Regions from separate parts of the Pseudomonas viridinivis genome, predicted to be linked through region 2. Evidence: predicted binding sites of a transcription regulator. Region 2 holds the regulator's gene; the other holds the start of a gene.
What was found. Region 2 encodes FliA, which starts transcription of late flagellar genes. Its sites were predicted from a motif close to CTAAAGTTTNNNNNNNNNNNGCCGNTAA; they were not measured.
Positions count from the first base shown of each region.

Region 1: a site for FliA is predicted at 2,371-2,398, ahead of motA (flagellar motor stator protein MotA). Genes of this name have one in related genera too.

Region 1 is NZ_CP151076.1:681,336-685,283, reverse strand. It holds gene rsgA (small ribosomal subunit biogenesis GTPase RsgA) at 1-301, shown strand, start outside; gene motB (flagellar motor protein MotB) at 431-1,447, opposite strand; gene motA (flagellar motor stator protein MotA) at 1,451-2,302, opposite strand; gene AABC73_RS03075 (HDOD domain-containing protein) at 2,513-3,948, shown strand, end outside.
Region 2 is NZ_CP151076.1:1,881,703-1,897,105, reverse strand. It holds gene AABC73_RS08700 (CheW domain-containing protein) at 1-50, opposite strand, end outside; gene AABC73_RS08695 (ParA family protein) at 165-953, opposite strand; gene motD (flagellar motor protein MotD) at 998-1,888, opposite strand; gene AABC73_RS08685 (flagellar motor protein) at 1,895-2,635, opposite strand; gene AABC73_RS08680 (chemotaxis response regulator protein-glutamate methylesterase) at 2,635-3,783, opposite strand; gene AABC73_RS08675 (chemotaxis protein CheA) at 3,835-6,105, opposite strand; gene AABC73_RS08670 (protein phosphatase CheZ) at 6,139-6,927, opposite strand; gene AABC73_RS08665 (chemotaxis response regulator CheY) at 6,947-7,321, opposite strand; gene fliA (RNA polymerase sigma factor FliA) at 7,613-8,353, opposite strand; gene fleN (flagellar synthesis regulator FleN) at 8,350-9,183, opposite strand; gene flhF (flagellar biosynthesis protein FlhF) at 9,299-10,627, opposite strand; gene flhA (flagellar biosynthesis protein FlhA) at 10,639-12,768, opposite strand; gene flhB (flagellar biosynthesis protein FlhB) at 13,411-14,547, opposite strand; gene fliR (flagellar biosynthetic protein FliR) at 14,547-15,275, opposite strand; gene AABC73_RS08630 (flagellar biosynthetic protein FliQ) at 15,338-15,403, opposite strand, start outside.

The DNA.
Region 1 (3,948 bases), 1.2 Mb from region 2:
GTCCGGCCAAGGCACGCACACCACCACCACGGCGCGCTTGTTCCATTTCCCGGGTGGCGGCGAACTGATCGACTCCCCGGGGATTCGTGAATTTGGCCTCGGTCACGTTAGCCGCGCCGATGTGGAAGCGGGCTTTATCGAGTTCCACGAGCTGATCGGCCACTGCCGCTTCCGCGACTGCAAACACGATCGCGAGCCAGGTTGCGCATTGATCATCGCCCTCGAAGAAGGTCGCGTGCAGCAGCAACGCATGAACAGCTATCGCTCGATCATCGCCAGCTTGCCGGAAAACAGTTACTGATCGGGTAATACCGGAGCCGCGACGCCTACAGAGCGGGACCAGCTCCGCAAGGCGTCGGTTCCACCTCGCCCCGCAAGAGCGGGCTTTAGCCGCGAGCCCTCCCGGCTGAAGCCGGTCCTACAGTGCCAATCAGTTCTTCGTCTCGTCCATCTTCAGCGTGCCATCCTCGAAGATATTCAGCTTCTGCCGAAGCTCATGAGGCTGGGCGTACGCCTGCGGATCGGGCGGTGCCTTGTTCGATGCTCCGGGCGGCGCTGCGGGCGCGGCCGGTTTCGGAGTGGTATTGCCATCACCTACGCCGTGCGTGCCTTCGATACGCTGCTGCGCCTTTTTGGTCATCACCACGATATCGATCCGGCGGTTCACCGGATTGAACGGCTGGTCGCGGTCATACAACGCAGAGGATGCATAACCCACGACCCGGGCGACCTGGTTTTCCGGATACGTGCCCGCGATCAACGCTCGACGCGCCGCGTTGGCACGGTTGGCCGACAATTCCCAGTTGCCGTAATCGCCGTTGCCCACGAAAGGCTTGGCGTCGGTGTGACCGCTGATGCTGATCTTGTTCGGCACCGCTTTGATGGTGTCAGCCATTGCCAGCAGTATGTCTTCGAAATACGGCTTGAGACGCGCGCTGCCCGAGTCGAACATCGGCCGGTTGTCCGCATCCGTAATCTGGATGCGTAAGCCGTCCTGCGTAATCTCGAAATGGATCTGATCCTTGAATTTCTGCAGTTCCGGGTTTTCGTTGATCTTGTTCTGCAGTTCTTGCAGAAGCATTTCCAGGCGTTCCTGCTCGACCGCTTCGGCCTTGGCTTCTGCCGAGTCGGACTCGATGGGTACATTGTCCGGAGTCGGCGTGGACTTGATCTCGGGGTTCAGGGTCTGGTCCGGCGACATCTCCGGCGAACCGCCCAGATCGATCACGTAAGGCGAACCGCTGTCGGAAAACCCCACCGGGTCCTTGAAGTAACCGGCAATGGCCAGCAACTGCTCGGGTGTGGCCGACGACATCAGCCACAGCACCAGGAAGAACGCCATCATCGCGGTAGCAAAGTCGGCGAAGGCGATTTTCCATGCCCCGCCGTGGTGTCCGCCTTCATAGCGCTTGACGCGCTTGATGATTATCGGCTGATTATTTTCCATGGCTTAGCGACCGCGAACCGCTTGCTCCAGCTCACTGAAGCTGGGCCGATGCGCGGGATACAGGACTTTGCGACCAAACTCGACGGCCAGCGACGGCGGCATGCCGGACGCCGAAGCCACCAGCGATGCCTTGATGGCTTCGTAGACGTTCAGCTCTTCCTTGGCATCGTGGGCCAGGGACGTGGCCAGCGGGCCGAAAAAGCCGTAGGCCGCGAGAATACCGAAGAACGTACCGACCAGTGCCGCGCCCACGTGGTTACCGATGGCGGCCTTGTCGCCGTCACCCAGGGAAGCCATGGTCACCACGATCCCGAGTACCGCCGCGACGATACCGAAACCGGGCATACCGTCGGCAATACCGGTAATGGCGTGGGATGGATGCCCGAGCTCTTCCTTGATGCTTTGCAGTTCCATGTCGAACAGGCCTTCCAGCTCATGGGGAGCCATGTTGCCCGAGGACATGATGCGCAGGTAATCACAGATGTACGCTGTCATCCGCTCGTCTTTGAGCACGCCCGGATATTTGGCGAAGATCGGGCTGGCCGCGGCATCCTCGATATCCCCCTCAATCGCCATCATGCCTTCGCGGCGGCTCTTGTTGAGGATTTCGTACACCAGACCAAGGACTTCAAGGTAATACGCGTGAGTGAAGCGCGTGCTGAACATTTTCAGCGACTTCTTGAACACGTGCATTGTCATGTAGCCGGGGTTGGCTTGCAGGAACGCGCCCAATGCAGCGCCACCGATGATCAGGACCTCGAAAGGCTGGATCAGTGCTGCAATCTTGCCATGGGAGAGAACGTATCCGCCGAGCACGCTCGCGAAAACGACAATGATGCCGATAATTTTAGCCATAGGTAGGAACTACTTACCAAGTCGGATTCAGGGACATGTTGCGGAAGTTCGTGAAACTCTTCTTCTACTTATCGGCATATGTGGGCCAGACTATAGGCCACTATGAGGAAAAGCCAGCCGAGCCTTGAACGGCGGCCCGCGAACTGATGTCTTACCCTGAAATTTCGCAGTCAATACTGCCTAAAATATCCAGTCGTACAGGCCTGATGCATGCCTCCAGATACCTCGACACCGCTCCCTGTTCCCAAGACCCTCGACGCCTGGATCAAGCAGCTCGACAGCGTTGCGCTGCCAGTGCCTGCGGCCAATCACAAACGCGTCCGTTCCGCGCTCAACGACAGCCGTCGTTCGCTGCGTGATATCGCCGACATGGTTCAGGACAGCCCGGCGTTGGTGCTCAGCGTCATGCGCGAGGCCAATCACCACACCAACAAACTGGCTGAGCCGGCAGAAAGTCTTGAGGTGGCAATCAATCGCCTCGGCCTTGCGCGCACGGAAGTGCTGCTCAATCGCCTGCCGACGCTGGAAGCAGATGAAATTCCCGCTGCGTTTCGCCAACTGCTGCTGGTCAGCCAACACGCTACGCAGCAGGCCAGCGGTCTGTTCGCCGGGCGTCTGGCGCGGCTCTGGCAGGATATTCACCTGGGCAGCCTGCTGTTTCTCTCGCCTTTGTGGCCGATGGCGCTGACGTATCCCAAGCTGCTCGATGAGTGGGAAATGCGCGTCATCCATCAAGGCGAGTCTTCTCGCATCATTGAAAAGCAATTGTTTGGCGTCAGCCTGCTGGAGCTATGCGTCGCCATGGCCGAGCTTTGGCACCTGCCGCTGTGGGTGACACTGGGTTATCGCCTGCTGATCAGCGATCGGCGCCAACTGGTGAAAGCCATGCGCATCGCCCGCAACAATGACGACCCGCTGCTCCAGCAACAACTGATGGACGCCGATCCTCATTTGCATCGCTGGTTGAATCAGCCAGCCAATACGGTGTTACTGGGCAACGGTCTGGCGCTCGCGGCCCAGCAAGCCTGGGACAGCCCGCATTGCCTGCGCTGGGAGCTGCTGACCAGCCTGTATCTGCAACAACCGCTGGATGCCGTGCAACAACAGGTGCACCAGAACGCCGCCAGCAGCGCCCGACATCATGCTGCTGCGGGAATATGGCATCCAGCCGAAGCGCTGCTCTGGCCGCGGGACGCGCGCCGGGTCCATCGCGGCATGCTGCCCGCCCCGCCACCTTCTGCCGAAGCCCTGCAAGACTGGCGCAAACACTGTGCCGAGTTGTTGATTGACCCGAGCCCGTTCAATAACGCCATGCACTTGACCACCTCTTCGCGTGACGCCTTGCTGTCCTGCGGCATGCAGCGGGTCATGCTGATGATGACGGACAAGACGGCAACCATGCTGCGGGTACACCAGATCGGAGGCTTGCAGAGGGAAGCCGCAGAAACCGTGCTGTACATAAAAGAAAGCACGGTGTTGCAGCGTTTGCTCGCGCAACCGACTCAACTGCGCATGACGCCCGCCAACATCGATCAGTTCTCAGCGTTGCTGCCGGGCAGCATCCGAGGCCTGTTCAAGGGCCAGCATTGGTTGATTCGCTCCCTGAGCAGCAATGGCAAAGTGGTGATGCTGGTGTTCGCCGACCA
Region 2 (15,403 bases):
TGCAACGCCAGTTGCGGTCGTGTTGCGATTTGTACAGGCCGGAGATTCATACGCATGCCACACAATGATTGACGCGATTACCGCTTGATTGAGTTATCGGCCGCAATGACGCACGACTTGAATGCTTCTGCACATTGCGCGGCAAGAATGAGCAAAGGTCCACGTCAGGCCACCTGCGCCAGAAGCTGCTCGGACAACAGGTGCTTGAGCAAAGCGCGATAGGCCAGCACCGCGCGGCTCTTGTTGTCGAACTGCGACGGCGTGACGCCGGCCCGGCTGGCATCGCGCAGACGCGTGTCGACCGGCACGTAGGCCTTCCAGACATGCTCGGGAAAGCTGTCACGGAGTAATTTGAGGGTGCCCATCGAGGCCTGGGTCCGCCGGTCGAACAAGGTCGGCACAATGGTGTACGGCAACGGCGTCTTGCGTGAGCGGTTGATCATCGCCAGGGTGTTGACCATGCGTTCCAGACCTTTGACGGCGAGGAACTCGGTCTGCACCGGAATCACCAACTGCTGGCTCGCCGCCAGCGCATTGACCATCAAGACGCCGAGCAACGGCGGGCTGTCGATCAGTGCGTAATCGTAATCCTGCCACAACTGCGCGAGGCTCTTGGCGATGACCAGGCCCAGCCCGTTCTGCCCGGGCGACTGACGCTCCAGTGTGGCGAGCGCGGTACTCGAGGGCAGCAGCGAGATGCGTTGATCACTGGTGGGCAACAGCAACTGACCAGGCAGCCCGTCGGTGATGGCGCCCTTGTTCAGAAACAGATCGTAGACACTGTGCTCCAGCAAGTCCGGGTCATGCCCGAAATAGCTGGTCATCGAGCCATGGGGGTCCAGATCGACAACGACCACGCGCTTGCCCGCCTCAGCCAGCAATCCGGCTAACGCGATCGTAGTGGTGGTCTTACCGACGCCACCTTTTTGATTGGCTACTGCCCAGACTCTCATTGTGTTTTTTCCTCCCGCCATGGCAATGGCCATAACGAGAATGACTAGGGGGCGGGTGACGAAGAATTGACGGTATTGCTGCGCACCGCTGGCTTGACTGGCGTGATTGCAGTTTGTGTGCCAGCACGACGCATTGCGGCGTCCGGTTGCGCATTGGCCGCCGTGCCCGTCGCGGTCAGGCTGCGACGCACGTCCAGGTTGCGGGAAATCACCAGCACGACCCGGCGATTGCGCCCTCGCCCTTCGGCCGTACTATTGGGGGCCACTGGCTGGAACTCGCCGTAACCGACCGACGCCATGCGCGCCGGATTGATGCCGTCCATGGCCAGCATCCTGACCACGCTGGCCGAACGCGCCGACGACAGCTCCCAGTTGCTCGGAAATTGTGATGTGTTGATCGGCTGGTCGTCGGTAAAACCTTCGACATGAATCGGGTTGTCGAACGGCTTGATGATCTTCGCAACCTTTTCAATGATCGTGAACGCCTTGTCACTGGGCATCGCATCGCCGCTGCCAAACAGCAGGCTCGAATTGAGTTCCACTTCGATCCACAGTTCGTTGCCACGCACCGTCATCTGATTGGATTTGATCAAGTCGCCGAACGCATCGCGCACATCATCGGCGATGGCTTTGAGGGGATCCGAGGAGTTCTGGCCAATGCCGGCATCGGTCTGGTCGCTGTCCTTGACCAGCGGCTCGGCAGGTTTGATGGTCACCGGGCGCTGGTCGCCGATGGGAATCGGCTTCATGCTGCGTTCAGTCTCGCTAAACACACCCACCAGCGCCTGGGACAGAATCTTGTATTTGCCTTCGTTCAGCGACGAGATCGAGTACATCACCACGAAAAAGGCAAACAGCAAGGTGATGAAGTCGGCGTAAGACACCAGCCAACGCTCGTGATTTTCGTGCTCTTCATGCTGACGGCGGCGAGCCATAACGTGCTACTCCATGAAACCTTGCAGCTTGAGTTCGATGGAGCGCGGGTTTTCGCCCTCGGCGATGGACAGCAGGCCTTCCAGCAGCATTTCACGATAGCGTGACTGGCGCAGGGCGATCGCCTTGAGCTTGTTGGCAATCGGCAACAAAATCAGGTTGGCCGAGGCCACGCCATAAATGGTCGCGACAAACGCCACGGCGATACCGCTGCCCAGCTGGCTCGGATCGGCCAGGTTGCCCATGACATGGATCAGGCCCATCACCGCGCCGATGATGCCGACCGTAGGTGCATAGCCGCCCATGCTTTCGAAGACTTTGGCCGCCTGGATATCGCGGGTTTCCTGGGTGATGAAATCCACTTCCAGAATGCTGCGAATCGCTTGCGGCTCGGCGCCGTCGACCAGCAATTGCAGGCCTTTGCGGGCATAGGAATCAGGTTCGGTATCGGCAATCGTTTCCAGGCCGAGCAGCCCTTCCTTGCGGGCGGTAAGGCTCCAGCTGACGACCCGGTCGATGCCGCCTGCCAGATCGATGCGCGGCGGGAACAGAATCCAGCCGACAATCTGAATGGCGCGCATAAAGGCGCTCATTGGCGACTGGAGCATTGAAGCCCCCAGCGTCCCACCCAGCACGATCAGCGCCGCCGGACCATTGAGCAATGCGCCCAGATGTCCGCCTTCGAGAAAGTTACCGCCAATGATTGCTACAAATGCGAGGGTCAGGCCGATCAGACTCAATATATCCATCAGATACACGCCTCGACCAGATGCCTGCCGATATCATCCAGGCTGTACACCGCATCGGCCAGGTCAGCTTTGACGATAGCCATGGGCATGCCATAGATCACGCAGCTCGCTTCGTCCTGAGCCCAGATGTGACTGCCGCCTTGCTTGAGCAGGCGCGCACCTTCACGACCGTCGGCACCCATGCCGGTCAGCACCACGGCCAGCACTTTGTCGCCATAGGACTTGGCGGCGGAACCGAAGGTAATGTCCACGCAGGGTTTGTAATTGAGGCGTTCGTCACCAGGCAGAATCTTCACCGCGCCACGGCCGTCGATCATCATCTGCTTGCCACCCGGCGCCAGCAGGGCCAGGCCCGGACGCAGGATGTCGCCGTCTTCCGCTTCCTTGACGCTGATACGGCACAGCTTGTCCAGGCGTTCGGCGAAAGCCTTGGTGAACGCTGCGGGCATGTGCTGGATCAGCACGATAGGCGCCGGGAAGTTGGCGGGCAGTTGCGTCAGGACCCGTTGCAGCGCAACCGGGCCTCCGGTGGACGTGCCGATGGCGACCAGTTTGTAGGCTTTGCGCTTTGGCGCTGGGGACGATGGCGCGTGGCTGCTTGCGGCGGCGGGTGCCGACGAGGCCAATGGTCGCGGGGCCAGCGTGCTGCGTGCTGCGACAGGCGTGCCGGCCCTGCTGGCGGTGGCGGCCGGTGCCGAAGCTGTCGGTGCCGGTGTTGGTGCCGGCGCGCTGTAACTGCCCAGGCGCCGATTGCTGCGGGAAATACTGTGTACTTTTTCGCACAGCATTTGCTTGACCTTCTCGGGATTGCGCGAGATGTCTTCAAAATTCTTGGGCAGGAAATCCACCGCGCCGGCGTCCAGTGCATCCAGCGTAACGCGGGCACCTTCGTGGGTCAGCGAGGAGAACATCAATACCGGGGTCGGACAGCGCTGCATGATATGACGCACGGCAGTAATGCCATCCATCATCGGCATTTCGTAGTCCATGGTGATCACATCAGGCTTGAGCGCCAGTGCCTGTTCGATCGCTTCCTTGCCGTTGGTTGCCGTACCGACAACCTGGATGTTCGGGTCCGAAGAAAGAATTTCCGTGACGCGGCGGCGGAAAAAACCGGAATCATCCACCACCAGGACCTTGACTGCCATAAACACTCCATTAGGTTACGCGGGCGACACACGTCGCCCGCGACACCAGAATCAAATACGCCGGGCGGCGTAACGCTTGAGCATGCTCGGTACATCGAGAATCAAGGCGATGCGACCGTCACCGGTAATGGTGGCGCCCGACATGCCTGGCGTACCTTGCAACATCTTGCCCAGCGGCTTGATTACCACTTCTTCCTGACCTACCAGTTGATCGACGACAAAACCGATGCGCTGGGTACCGACCGACAGGATCACAACGTGACCTTCGCGCTGCTCTTCGTGAGCAGCCGAACTGATCAGCCAGCGCTTGAGATAGAACAGTGGCAGGGCCTTGTCGCGCACGATAACCACTTCCTGACCATCGACGACGTTGGTGGTCGAGAGGTCCAGGTGGAAGATCTCGTTGACGTTGACCAGCGGGAAAGCAAAGGCTTGATTGCCCAGCATCACCATCAGCGTCGGCATGATCGCCAGGGTCAACGGCACCTTGATGACGATCTTCGAGCCCTGGCCCTTGGTGGAGTAGATATTGATGGTGCCGTTGAGCTGGGCGATCTTGGTTTTCACCACGTCCATGCCCACGCCACGACCCGACACATCGGAAATCTCGGTCTTGGTCGAGAAACCCGGTGCAAAGATCAGGTTGTAGCAGTCGCTGTCGCTCAGGCGATCGGCCGCGTCCTTGTCCATCACGCCGCGTTTGACCGCAATGGCGCGCAGGACATTGGGGTCCATGCCTTTACCGTCATCGGAAATCGACAGCAGGATATGGTCGCCTTCCTGTTCCGCCGAAAGAATCACACGACCGCCACGGGACTTGCCCGAAGCTTCGCGCTCTTCCGGGGTTTCGATACCGTGGTCGACCGCGTTGCGCACCAAGTGGACCAGCGGATCGGCAAGGGCCTCGACGAGGTTCTTGTCCAGATCGGTTTCTTCGCCGACCAGCTCCAGGTTGATCTCTTTCTTGAGCTGGCGGGCCAGGTCGCGAACCAGACGCGGGAAGCGCCCGAAAACCTTCTTGATCGGCTGCATGCGGGTTTTCATCACCGCAGTCTGCAGATCGGCGGTGACCACATCCAGGTTGGAAACCGCCTTGGACATGGCTTCATCGCCGCTGTTCAGGCCCAGGCGTACCAGACGGTTACGCACCAGCACCAGTTCGCCGACCATGTTCATGATCTCGTCCAGGCGCGCGGTATCAACCCGCACGGTGGTTTCCGCTTCGGAAGCCGGTTTATCCGGACTCGCCGCAGCCGGAGCCTTGGCCGGAACAGGCGCTGCCGCCTTGGCCGGAGCCGGAGCTGGCGCAGCCGCAGGAGCAGGTTTGGCGGCGGCAACCGGCGCAGGCGCTGGCTTGGCAACCACTGCCGCGACGGGTGCGGCAGCTATGGCTTCAGGCTCGAACTTGCCTTTGCCGTGCAACTGATCCAGCAGGTCTTCGAATTCGTTATCCGAGATTTCGTTGCTGGTCGACGCGGCCGCAGCAACCGGCGCTGCAACAGCAGCAGCGGCAGGCGCAGGCGCTACCGCAGCAGCGGCGTCAAACGAGCCCTTGCCGTGCAACTGATCCAGCAAGGCTTCGAATTCATCGTCGGTGATTTCATTGCTCGCCGCAGCACCGGTGCTGGCAGCCGGAGCCGCAGGAGGAGCTGGCGTCGCGACGGCGTCGACCGCGAACTGGCCTTTGCCATGCAATTGATCAAGCAGCGATTCAAATTCCTGGTCGCTGATTTCATCGCTGGCGGCTGCCGAAGCAGGAGCAGCAACCGGCGCTGCAACAGCCGCAGGCGCACTGGCTGATTCGGCGGCTTGAGCCTTGACGGCGTTCAGCGAGTCGAGCAGCAGTTCAAATTCGTTATCGGTGATTTCATCGGAAGCAGGAGCAGGCGCTTCCTCGACCGCTGCCGGGGCAGCAGCCACTTCATCTGCGGATGCAGGCTCGGCCAGACGCGCCAGTGCGGCCAGCAATTCCGGCGTGGCGGGTGTGACTTCGGTACGCTCGCGAACTTCGCTGAACATGCCGTTGACCGCATCCAGTGCTTCGAGCACCACGTCCATCAATTCAGAGTCGACGCGACGTTCACCCTTGCGCAGGATGTCGAAGACGTTCTCGGCGATGTGGCAGCACTCCACCAGCTCATGGAGCTGGAGGAAGCCGGCGCCGCCTTTTACAGTGTGAAAACCGCGAAAAATTGCATTAAGCAAGTCTGCATCATCAGGTCGGCTTTCCAGCTCGACCAGCTGTTCGGACAATTGCTCCAGAATTTCGCCGGCCTCTACCAGAAAATCCTGAAGGATTTCTTCATCGGCGCCGAAGCTCATTGGGGTGCTCCCTAAAATTAACCGTCAACAGACCTAGAAGCCAAGGCTCGATAGCAGATCGTCTACATCGTCCTGTCCGGACACAACGTCTTCCCGTTTATCGGCATGAATCTGCGGACCTTCACCCTGAGAGAGACCTTTTTGTGGATCTTTTTCTGCGAGGATGGATTCATCGTCATGTTCGATGCCTGCAAAGCGATCGACCTGACTGGCCATGAGCACCAACTTGAGCAGATTGCTTTCAACTTCAGTGACCAATTGCGTGACGCGCTTGATGACCTGACCGGTAAGGTCCTGGTAATCCTGGGCCAGCAGAATGTCATTGAGGTGGGCAGCAACCTCGTGGGTTTCCCGCTCGCTACGCGTCAAAAAGCCGTCGACGCGTTTAGCCAGCTCACGAAACTCTTCAGCGCCGATTTCCCGACGCATGAAACGTCCCCAATCCTGGCTCAACGCTTTGGCGTCGGTACTCAAGCCATTCATCAGGGGCGTGCTTTGCTCGACCAGATCCATGGTGCGGTTGGCCGCATTTTCGGTAAGCCTGACAACATACGACAAACGCTCGGTAGCATCCGTGATCTGGGACACTTCCTTGGCCTGAGGCATGTTCGGGTCAATCTGGAAATTGACGATTGCGCTGTGCAGCTCGCGGGTGAGTTTGCCGACTTCCTGATACAAGCCGCGATCACGAGTCTGGTTCAGCTCATGGATCAATTGCACGGCTTCGCCGAAACGGCCTTTTTCAAGGCACATCACCAGCTCATGCGCGTGTTTTTTCAGGGTTGACTCAAAGTCGCCCTGTGATGACTCTTTATGCTCCATAGCACCCTCGCGGCAAACATCAGCTATTGACGCGCTCGAAGATCTTTTCGATCTTTTCTTTCAGCACTTGGGCCGTAAATGGCTTCACGACATAACCGTTGACGCCCGCCTGGGCGGCTTCGATGATCTGGTCGCGCTTGGCTTCGGCCGTGACCATCAGCACCGGAAGGTGCTTGAGTCGTTCATCGGCGCGCACCTGACGCAACAGGTCGATGCCGGACATGCCAGGCATGTTCCAGTCAGTCACCAGAAAGTCGAAAGCACCGCTCTGCAACATTGGCAGCGCGGTGAGCCCGTCATCGGCTTCGGCCGTGTTGGTGAATCCTAAATCACGCAACAGGTTTTTGATGATCCGCCGCATCGTTGAGAAGTCATCAACGATGAGGATTTTCATGTTTTTGTCCAATTCGACCTCCAAGCAGTCTTTAACGCGTTCAGCACCTGAACGCGCTGTTCAATCAATACCGGCACAGCTCACATCGGCTGTACTAAAACGACGACGGGCTTGGTAAATCAACAGTCAAGAAACCGGGCAGCAGTTCGGCGTGCCGCCAGAAAGGTAAAACTCCTTCCAACAGCTTGCAGTAATGCCAATGACCGGTTCCCGCCTTGTCCATCTCCCCACACAACGCTTTGCACAGCCGGCTTACACGTACAGCGCAACCCTACGGATGCGCCACACCTGTCAACGCGCTCGCCACTCTCCCAAACGCCCTCGCAAACGAGCTGCGCACTGGCTGTGTAACTGGCTGACTCGCGACTCGCTGACCCCAAGGACCTCACCGATTTCCTTGAGATTCAGCTCCTCGTCATAGTACAGCGCCAACACCAGTCGCTCGCGCTCTGGCAAATTGGCAATCGCATCTGCTAACGCGGCCTGGAAACGTTCGTCTTCCAGATCCCGCGATGGCTCAAGCGAACCGCTTGCGCCGTCCTCGTGCAGCCCTTCATGTTCGCCGTCCTGCAAAAGGTCGTCGAAACTGAACAGCCGGCTGCCCAGGGTATCGTTCAAAATCCCGTAATAATCATCGAGACTCAATTGGAGTTCGGCCGCAACCTCGTGATCTTTAGCGTCACGACCTGTTTTAGCTTCAATTGAGCGAATTGCGTCACTGACCATGCGCGTATTGCGGTGAACCGAACGCGGTGCCCAGTCACCTTTACGCACTTCATCGAGCATCGCGCCGCGAATCCGGATACCCGCGTAGGTCTCGAAACTCGCGCCTTTGGTGCAGTCGTACTTGGTGGACACTTCAAGCAGTCCGATCATGCCGGCCTGGATCAGGTCCTCGACCTGCACACTGGCCGGCAAGCGCGCCAGCAAGTGATAGGCGATACGCTTGACCAGCGGCGCATAGCGCTCGATGAGCTCGTACTGCGAGTTCTTGGAGGTCTTGCTGTACATCTGGTAGCCGCTGGCTGTCATTGGACAGGCCCCGCAAATGTCTGGTGAACAAGTCGCTCCACGAAAAACTCAAGATGACCGCGCGGATTGGCCGGCAGCGGCCAGGTGTCGACTTTCTGCGCAATAGCCTTGAAGGCCAGGGAGCATTTGGAGCGCGGGAACGCTTCATAAACGGCACGCTGCTTCTGCACCGCCTTGCGCACGCACTCGTCGTAAGGCACCGCACCGACGTATTGCAGGGCAACATCGAGGAAGCGGTCGGTCACTTTGGTTAGCTTGGCAAACAGGTTGCGGCCTTCCTGCGGGCTCTGGGCCATGTTGGCCAGGACCCGGAAGCGATTCATGCCGTAGTCGCGATTGAGCAGCTTGATCAGCGCGTAGGCGTCAGTGATCGAGGTCGGCTCGTCGCACACCACCAGCAAGACTTCCTGGGCAGCGCGCACGAAGCTCACCACCGACTCGCCGATGCCGGCGGCCGTATCGATGACCAGTACGTCGAGGTTATCGCCAATATCGCTGAAGGCCTGAATCAGACCGGCATGCTGCGCCGGCGTCAGGTGCACCATGCTCTGCGTGCCGGAAGCGGCTGGCACGATGCGAATCCCGCCAGGGCCCTGAAGGAGTACGTCGCGCAATTCGCAACGCCCTTCAATCACATCGGCAAGGGTGCGCTTGGGCGTAAGCCCCAGCAACACGTCGACATTGGCCAGGCCAAGGTCGGCGTCCAGCAGCATGACGCGCCGGCCAAGCTCGGCCAAGGCCAGCGATAGGTTCACTGACACGTTAGTCTTACCGACGCCACCTTTGCCGCCGGTCACCGCGATCACCTGTACGGGATGCATGCTGCCCATGTTATTTCATTACCTTGTCTTGCGTAGACCGAAGCCACATTGGGGGCTGCACGTTCGCTGAGGAACAATGCGTGGCAGACCATCGATGCAGGTAAATTCCATTAGTTCGTTTCACCTAACCCACCCGCTTGCTGGGGTTGTGGTACAGGTCGGCAAACATATCCGCCATCGCTTCTTCGCTAGGCTCTTCCTGCATCTGCACATTGACCGCACGGGTAACCAATTGGTGCCGGCGCGGAAGGTGTAAATCATCAGGTATTCGCGGCCCGTCAGTCAGGTAGGCAACAGGTAGCTCATGACTGATCGCCAGGCTGAGTACTTCGCCCAGGCTGGCAGTTTCGTCCAGCTTGGTCAGGATGCACCCGGACAAGCCACAACGTTTGTAACTGTGGTAGGCAGCGGTCAGCACTTGCTTCTGACTGGTCGTTGCCAACACCAGATAATTACGCGCCTTGATGCCACGCCCGGCGAGGCTTTCGAGCTGCATGCGCAGGGCCGGATCGCTGGCTTGCAGGCCTGCGGTGTCAATCAACACCACGCGCTTGCGCAACAGCGGCTCCAGTGCCTGAGCCAGCGACTGGCCCGGATCGACATGCGTCACCGGCACGTTGAGGATGCGGCCCAGAGTCTTGAGCTGCTCCTGAGCGCCGATGCGAAAGCTGTCCATGCTCACCAGAGCGATGTTCTGTGCGCCGTACTTCAACACATAGCGCGCGGCCAGCTTGGCGAGTGTGGTGGTTTTACCCATGCCAGCCGGGCCGACCATGGCAATCACGCCACCCTCTTCGAGCGGCTCGATTTCCGGAGTGGCAATCATCCGCGCCAGGTGCGCCAACAGCATGCGCCAGGCCTGACGAGGTTCTTCAATTTCGCCGACCATTGCCAGCAGGTCGCGGGACAACGGACCGGACAGACCAATACGTTGCAGGCGACGCCACAGGTTGGCCTGTTGCGGACGGCTGCCTTGCAGTTGATTCCAGGCCAGCGAACCCAGCTGGACTTCCAGCAGTTCACGCAGACCATTCAATTCGAAACGCATGTTTTCGTAAGCGCGCTGGCCGCCGGCGGGTTCCGCTGGGGTTGCGTGAGCTTGAACGAATGGGCGCGGCGGCTCTTCGAGCGTCGGTTCGATATGCGTGTCGGCAGCGCTAAGCGGCAAGCCGGAGAACAGCTGGCGATTGACTGACGGGTCACTGTCGCCGCGATTGTTCAGTTCAGCCTGGGCGGTAACAATCCGCGACTGGGTTTTGCGCAGCTCGTCTTCAAGCTCGATGTTCGGCACGCGAGGCGCCAGCGCAGACAGCTTGTAATCCAGCGCAGCAGTCAGCTCTACGCCACCGGCAATCCGCCGATTACCGATGATGGCCGCTTCTGCGCCCAGCTCATCGCGAACCAGTTTCATGGCTTGACGCATATCGGCGGCGAAAAATCGCTTAACTTGCATGACTCACTACCTCAGCCGTTAGGCCCGACAGTCGCTACGATGGTGACTTGCTTATTGTCAGGAATTTCCTGATACGCCAACACATGCATGTTCGGTACAGCCAGTCGTCCAAAGCGTGACAACATGGCGCGAACCGGGCCTGCAACCAAAAGAATGACCGGCAAACCCTGCATCTCCTGCCGCTGCGCCGCGTCGATCAACGAACGCTGGAGCTTTTCAGCCATGCTTGGCTCAAGCAGAACGCCTTCTTCCTGACCCTGACCTGCCTTCTGCAAACTATTGAGCAATATCTGTTCCAACCTTGGCTCCAGAGTGATAACTGGCAGCTCCGGCTCAATCCCTACAATGCTTTGCACGATTGCGCGGCTTAATCCGACGCGTACTGCCGCAACCAACGCGGCGGTATCTTGACTCCGCATGGCGTTGTTCGCGATGGCTTCGGCGATGCTGCGAATGTCGCGAACCGGCACTTGTTCGGCCAGAAGCGACTGCAGGACCTTGAGCAACGCCGAGAGCGAAAGAATCCCGGGAACCAGCTCTTCAGCCAGTTTCGGCGAGCCTTTAGCCAGCAACTGCATCAATTGCTGGACTTCTTCATGGCCAATCAGCTCATGAGAGTGTTTATAAAGAATCTGGTTGAGGTGCGTCGCCACTACCGTACTGGCATCGACCACGGTGTAACCCAGGGACTGCGCCTGACTGCGCTGGCTGATTTCAATCCATACCGCTTCCAGACCAAACGCCGGGTCCTTGGCGGTAATACCGTTGAGGGTGCCGAACACCTGACCGGGGTTGATCGCCAACTCCCGGTCCGGGTAAATCTCGGCTTCCGCCAGCGTCACGCCCATGAGCGTCAAACGATAGGCACTGGGCGCCAGATCCAGGTTGTCACGGATATGCACAGTGGGCATGAGAAAGCCTAGCTCCTGAGAGAGCTTCTTGCGTACGCCCTTGATCCGCGCAAGCAACTGACCACCCTGATTGCGATCCACCAGCGGAATCAGGCGGTAGCCCACTTCCAGGCCGATCATGTCGATGGGGGTCACGTCATCCCAGCCCAGCTCTTTAGAATCCTGAACCCGGGTCGGCGATGGCAACATCTCCTGCTGGCGCTTGACCTCTTCCAACGCCTGGACCTTGACCACGTTCTGCTTTTTCCACAGCAAGTAGGCGACACCGCCCGCCACCAGCCCGAGGCTGATGAAGGAAAAGTGCGGCATGCCCGGCACCAGACCCATGACGATCATGATCCCGGCAGAAACCGACAACGCCTTGTGGGAGGTGAACATCTGCCGATTGATCAGCTTGCCCATTTCTTCCGAACCGGAAGCACGGGTCACCATGATCGCCGCAGCGGTGGACAGCAGCAATGACGGCAATTGCGCCACCAAACCGTCACCGATGGTCAACAGCGTGTAGATTTTGCCCGCTTCGGCGAATGTCATGTTGTGCTGCAGCATGCCGACCAGAACGCCGCCGATGAGGTTGATAAACAGAATCAACAGACCGGCGATGGCGTCACCGCGAACGAATTTCGAGGCACCGTCCATGGAGCCGTAGAACTCGGCTTCCTGGGCAACTTCCAGACGCCGACGCTTGGCCTCAGGCTGATCGATCAGCCCGGCGTTCAAGTCGGCATCGATGGCCATCTGTTTGCCGGGCATGGCGTCCAGGGTGAAACGCGCGCTCACCTCGGAAATCCGCCCGGCACCTTTGGTGATTACCACGAAGTTGATGATCATCAGGATCGCGAAAACCACGATACCGACTACGTAGTTGCCACCAATCACCACCTCACCGAAGGCCTGGATCACCTTGCCGGCTGCGGCGTGACCATCCTGACCGTGAAGCATCACCACCCGCGTCGAGGCAACGTTGAGCGCCAGGCGCAGCAACGTCGCCACCAGCAGAATGGTGGGGAATACCGAAAAATCCAGAGGGCGCAATGCGTAGACGCAGACCAGCAGGACCACAATCGACAGCGCGATGTTGAAGGTGAAAAAGACGTCCAGCAGGAACGGCGGCATTGGCAACATCATCATTGCCATCATGACCAACAGCAACAACGGCACACCCAACTGGCCCCGACCGAGACCCGCAAGATTACTGCGTGCGCTACTGATTAATTGAGAGCGATCCACCGATTCTTCACCTGCGCTAAACCAAAACTTTGACGCCGAAGGCGACCTGAGTTGACCTATTGCAAGAAGCTTTCCAACAGTGGACAAAGGGCCATTATTTGGAGAATTAGCTGTAGGACGTGGTGTTGGCCTTTGCGACTCAACCCGTCGTAACTTCGTTGGAGCGAGGCTTGCCCGCGATCGATTTGGCGCACGCCAATCGCCTATTGAAGCCGACGCGCCTTGAATTGAGTTGCATCAACAGCACTTGCGGCGCTGCTGAATCAGGTTTCGCCCTGACGGTCGACCCCCTTTGTTTCGGCAAAGGGGGGAAACCATTTTGCGCTGACGTCCGGCCCCCGCTTCGCGGCGGTTCCTTCGCTCCGGTGCCGTGGTGGCGCAACGGCGCTCGCTCGGCATCCATGCCGAGCGCACCCCACCACGACACCTCCACTCAGCCTCCCGACGCGCGTTTGGCGGTGTCTGCCAAATCTCTGCACGGAAAAGCGGAAATCAAAAGCCTGAGATGCGATCCCTGTGGGAGCGGACTTGTCCGCGAAGACGGTGGCGCAGGCGATGAGGCTTTACCAGCAGATAGGGATGACCCAGCCGGCCCTTCGAGGACAAGTCCTCTCCCACGCTGGAGCTCAATGCCCGCGAGAATCAGGAATCGCGCTGCAAATCCGGCGGGATGGAGATGTCCCCCAACGGATCGGGACGCTTGCCGCGACCCGAATGGTATTGGCGAATCTGATAGACATACGCCAGCACCTGAGCCACCGCCAGATACAGCCCGGCCGGGATCTCCTGATCCAGCTCGGTGCTGTAATAGATCGAGCGCGCCAGCCCTGGTGATTCAAGAATCAGAATCTGATGATGGGCGCCGATCTCGCGGATCTTCAAGGCGATGAAATCCGTACCCTTGGCCACCAGCATCGGCGCGCCGCCCTGCTCCGGATCGTATTTGAGGGCAACCGCGAAGTGGGTCGGGTTGGTGATGATCACATCAGCAGTGGGGATCGACTCCATCATGCGCCGCTGGGACATGTCGCGCTGCAACTGGCGTATGCGCTGCTTGACCTCTGGCCGCCCTTCAGCATCCTTGTGCTCGTCGCGAATTTCCTGCTTGGTCATCAGCAGCTTCTTGTGCGCTTCCCAGATCTGAAACGGCACGTCGATGGCGGCAATGATCATCAAACCGCAGGCCATCCACAGCGTGCTCCAGCCGACCACCTGCAAGCTGTGAATAATCGCCATTTCCAAGGGTTCGTGAGCAATGGAAATCAGGTCCGCCTTATCCTTGTTCAGGACCACCAGGGCGACGACCAGGACAATCAAAAACTTGCCGAAGCTCTTGAGCAACTCGATCAGTGCCGTGACCGACACCATGCGCTTGAGACCAGAGATCGGGTTCATGCGACTGAATTTGGGGGCCATGGTCTTGGCCGAGAATAGCCAGCCACCCAGGGAAATCGGCGCGATGAGGGAGGCGAGCATCAGCGCCACCAGAAAAGGCAGCATGGCTGCCAACGCCAGCTTGCCGGAGCTGAGCAGCATCTTGGCCATGTAGCTTTGGTCCATGAGCGTTTCGCGACTGATGATGAAGTTCGAGCGCATCAGCTCCATCATCATTTGCGCTATATCGCTGCCAAAGGACAACAACCCGCCGGCACCGACCAGCATGATCACCAGGGTGTTGAGCTCCTTGGATCGAGCAATCTGCCCCTCTTTTCGGGCCTCCGACTTCTTTTTTTCCGTGGGGTCTTCTGTCTTGTCCTGACCATTCTCGTTCTCGGCCATCAGCGCGCCCTCACCATATCGCGGAACGTTCGCAGCGCATCAGCCACCAGCGGTTGGTACTGATTGAGAATGTCACCCAGGCTGACCCACAAAATACCCATGCCCAACACCAGCGTCAGCGGAAAACCGATAGAAAAGATGTTCAATTGCGGCGCGGCGCGAGTCATCACGCCAAAGGCAATGTTGACCACCAGCAGCGCGGTGATCGCCGGCAACACCAACGTCAGCGCGGCGCCCATCACCCAGCCGAGGCTGTTGGCCAGCGCCCAGAAGTTGGACACAAGCAGTCCGCTGCCGACTGGCATCGTGGTGAAGCTTTCAACCAGGGTTTCCAGGACTACCAGATGGCCGTTCATGCCCAGGAACAGCAGGGTAACCAGCATGGTAAAGAACTGCCCGATCACTGCGGCGGAGACGCCGTTGGTAGGGTCGATCATGGAAGCAAAGCCCATGCCCATTTGCGTCGAGATGATCTGTCCGGCGATCACGAACGCCTGAAAGAACAATTGCAGAAACAACCCCAGCCCGGCGCCGATGATGATTTGTTCGCCGATGAGCAACAGCGCGCTGAGGTCCAGCGCGTTGACTTGCGGCATGGGCGGCAACACGGGGGCGATCACCACAGTAATGGCCAGCGCGAAATACAGACGAATGCGCCTGGGCACGAGCGTCGTACCGAAAATCGGCATGGTCATCAACAGTGAAGTGATGCGAAACATCGGCAGCATGAAGCTGGCGACCCAAGAGCCTATTTGCCCGTCGGTCAGTGCAAGGACAGGATCCACAAGCGCTAGCCGATCACGGTTGGAATGCTGGTGTAGAGCGCCAGGATGTATTCCATGAACACCTTGAGCAA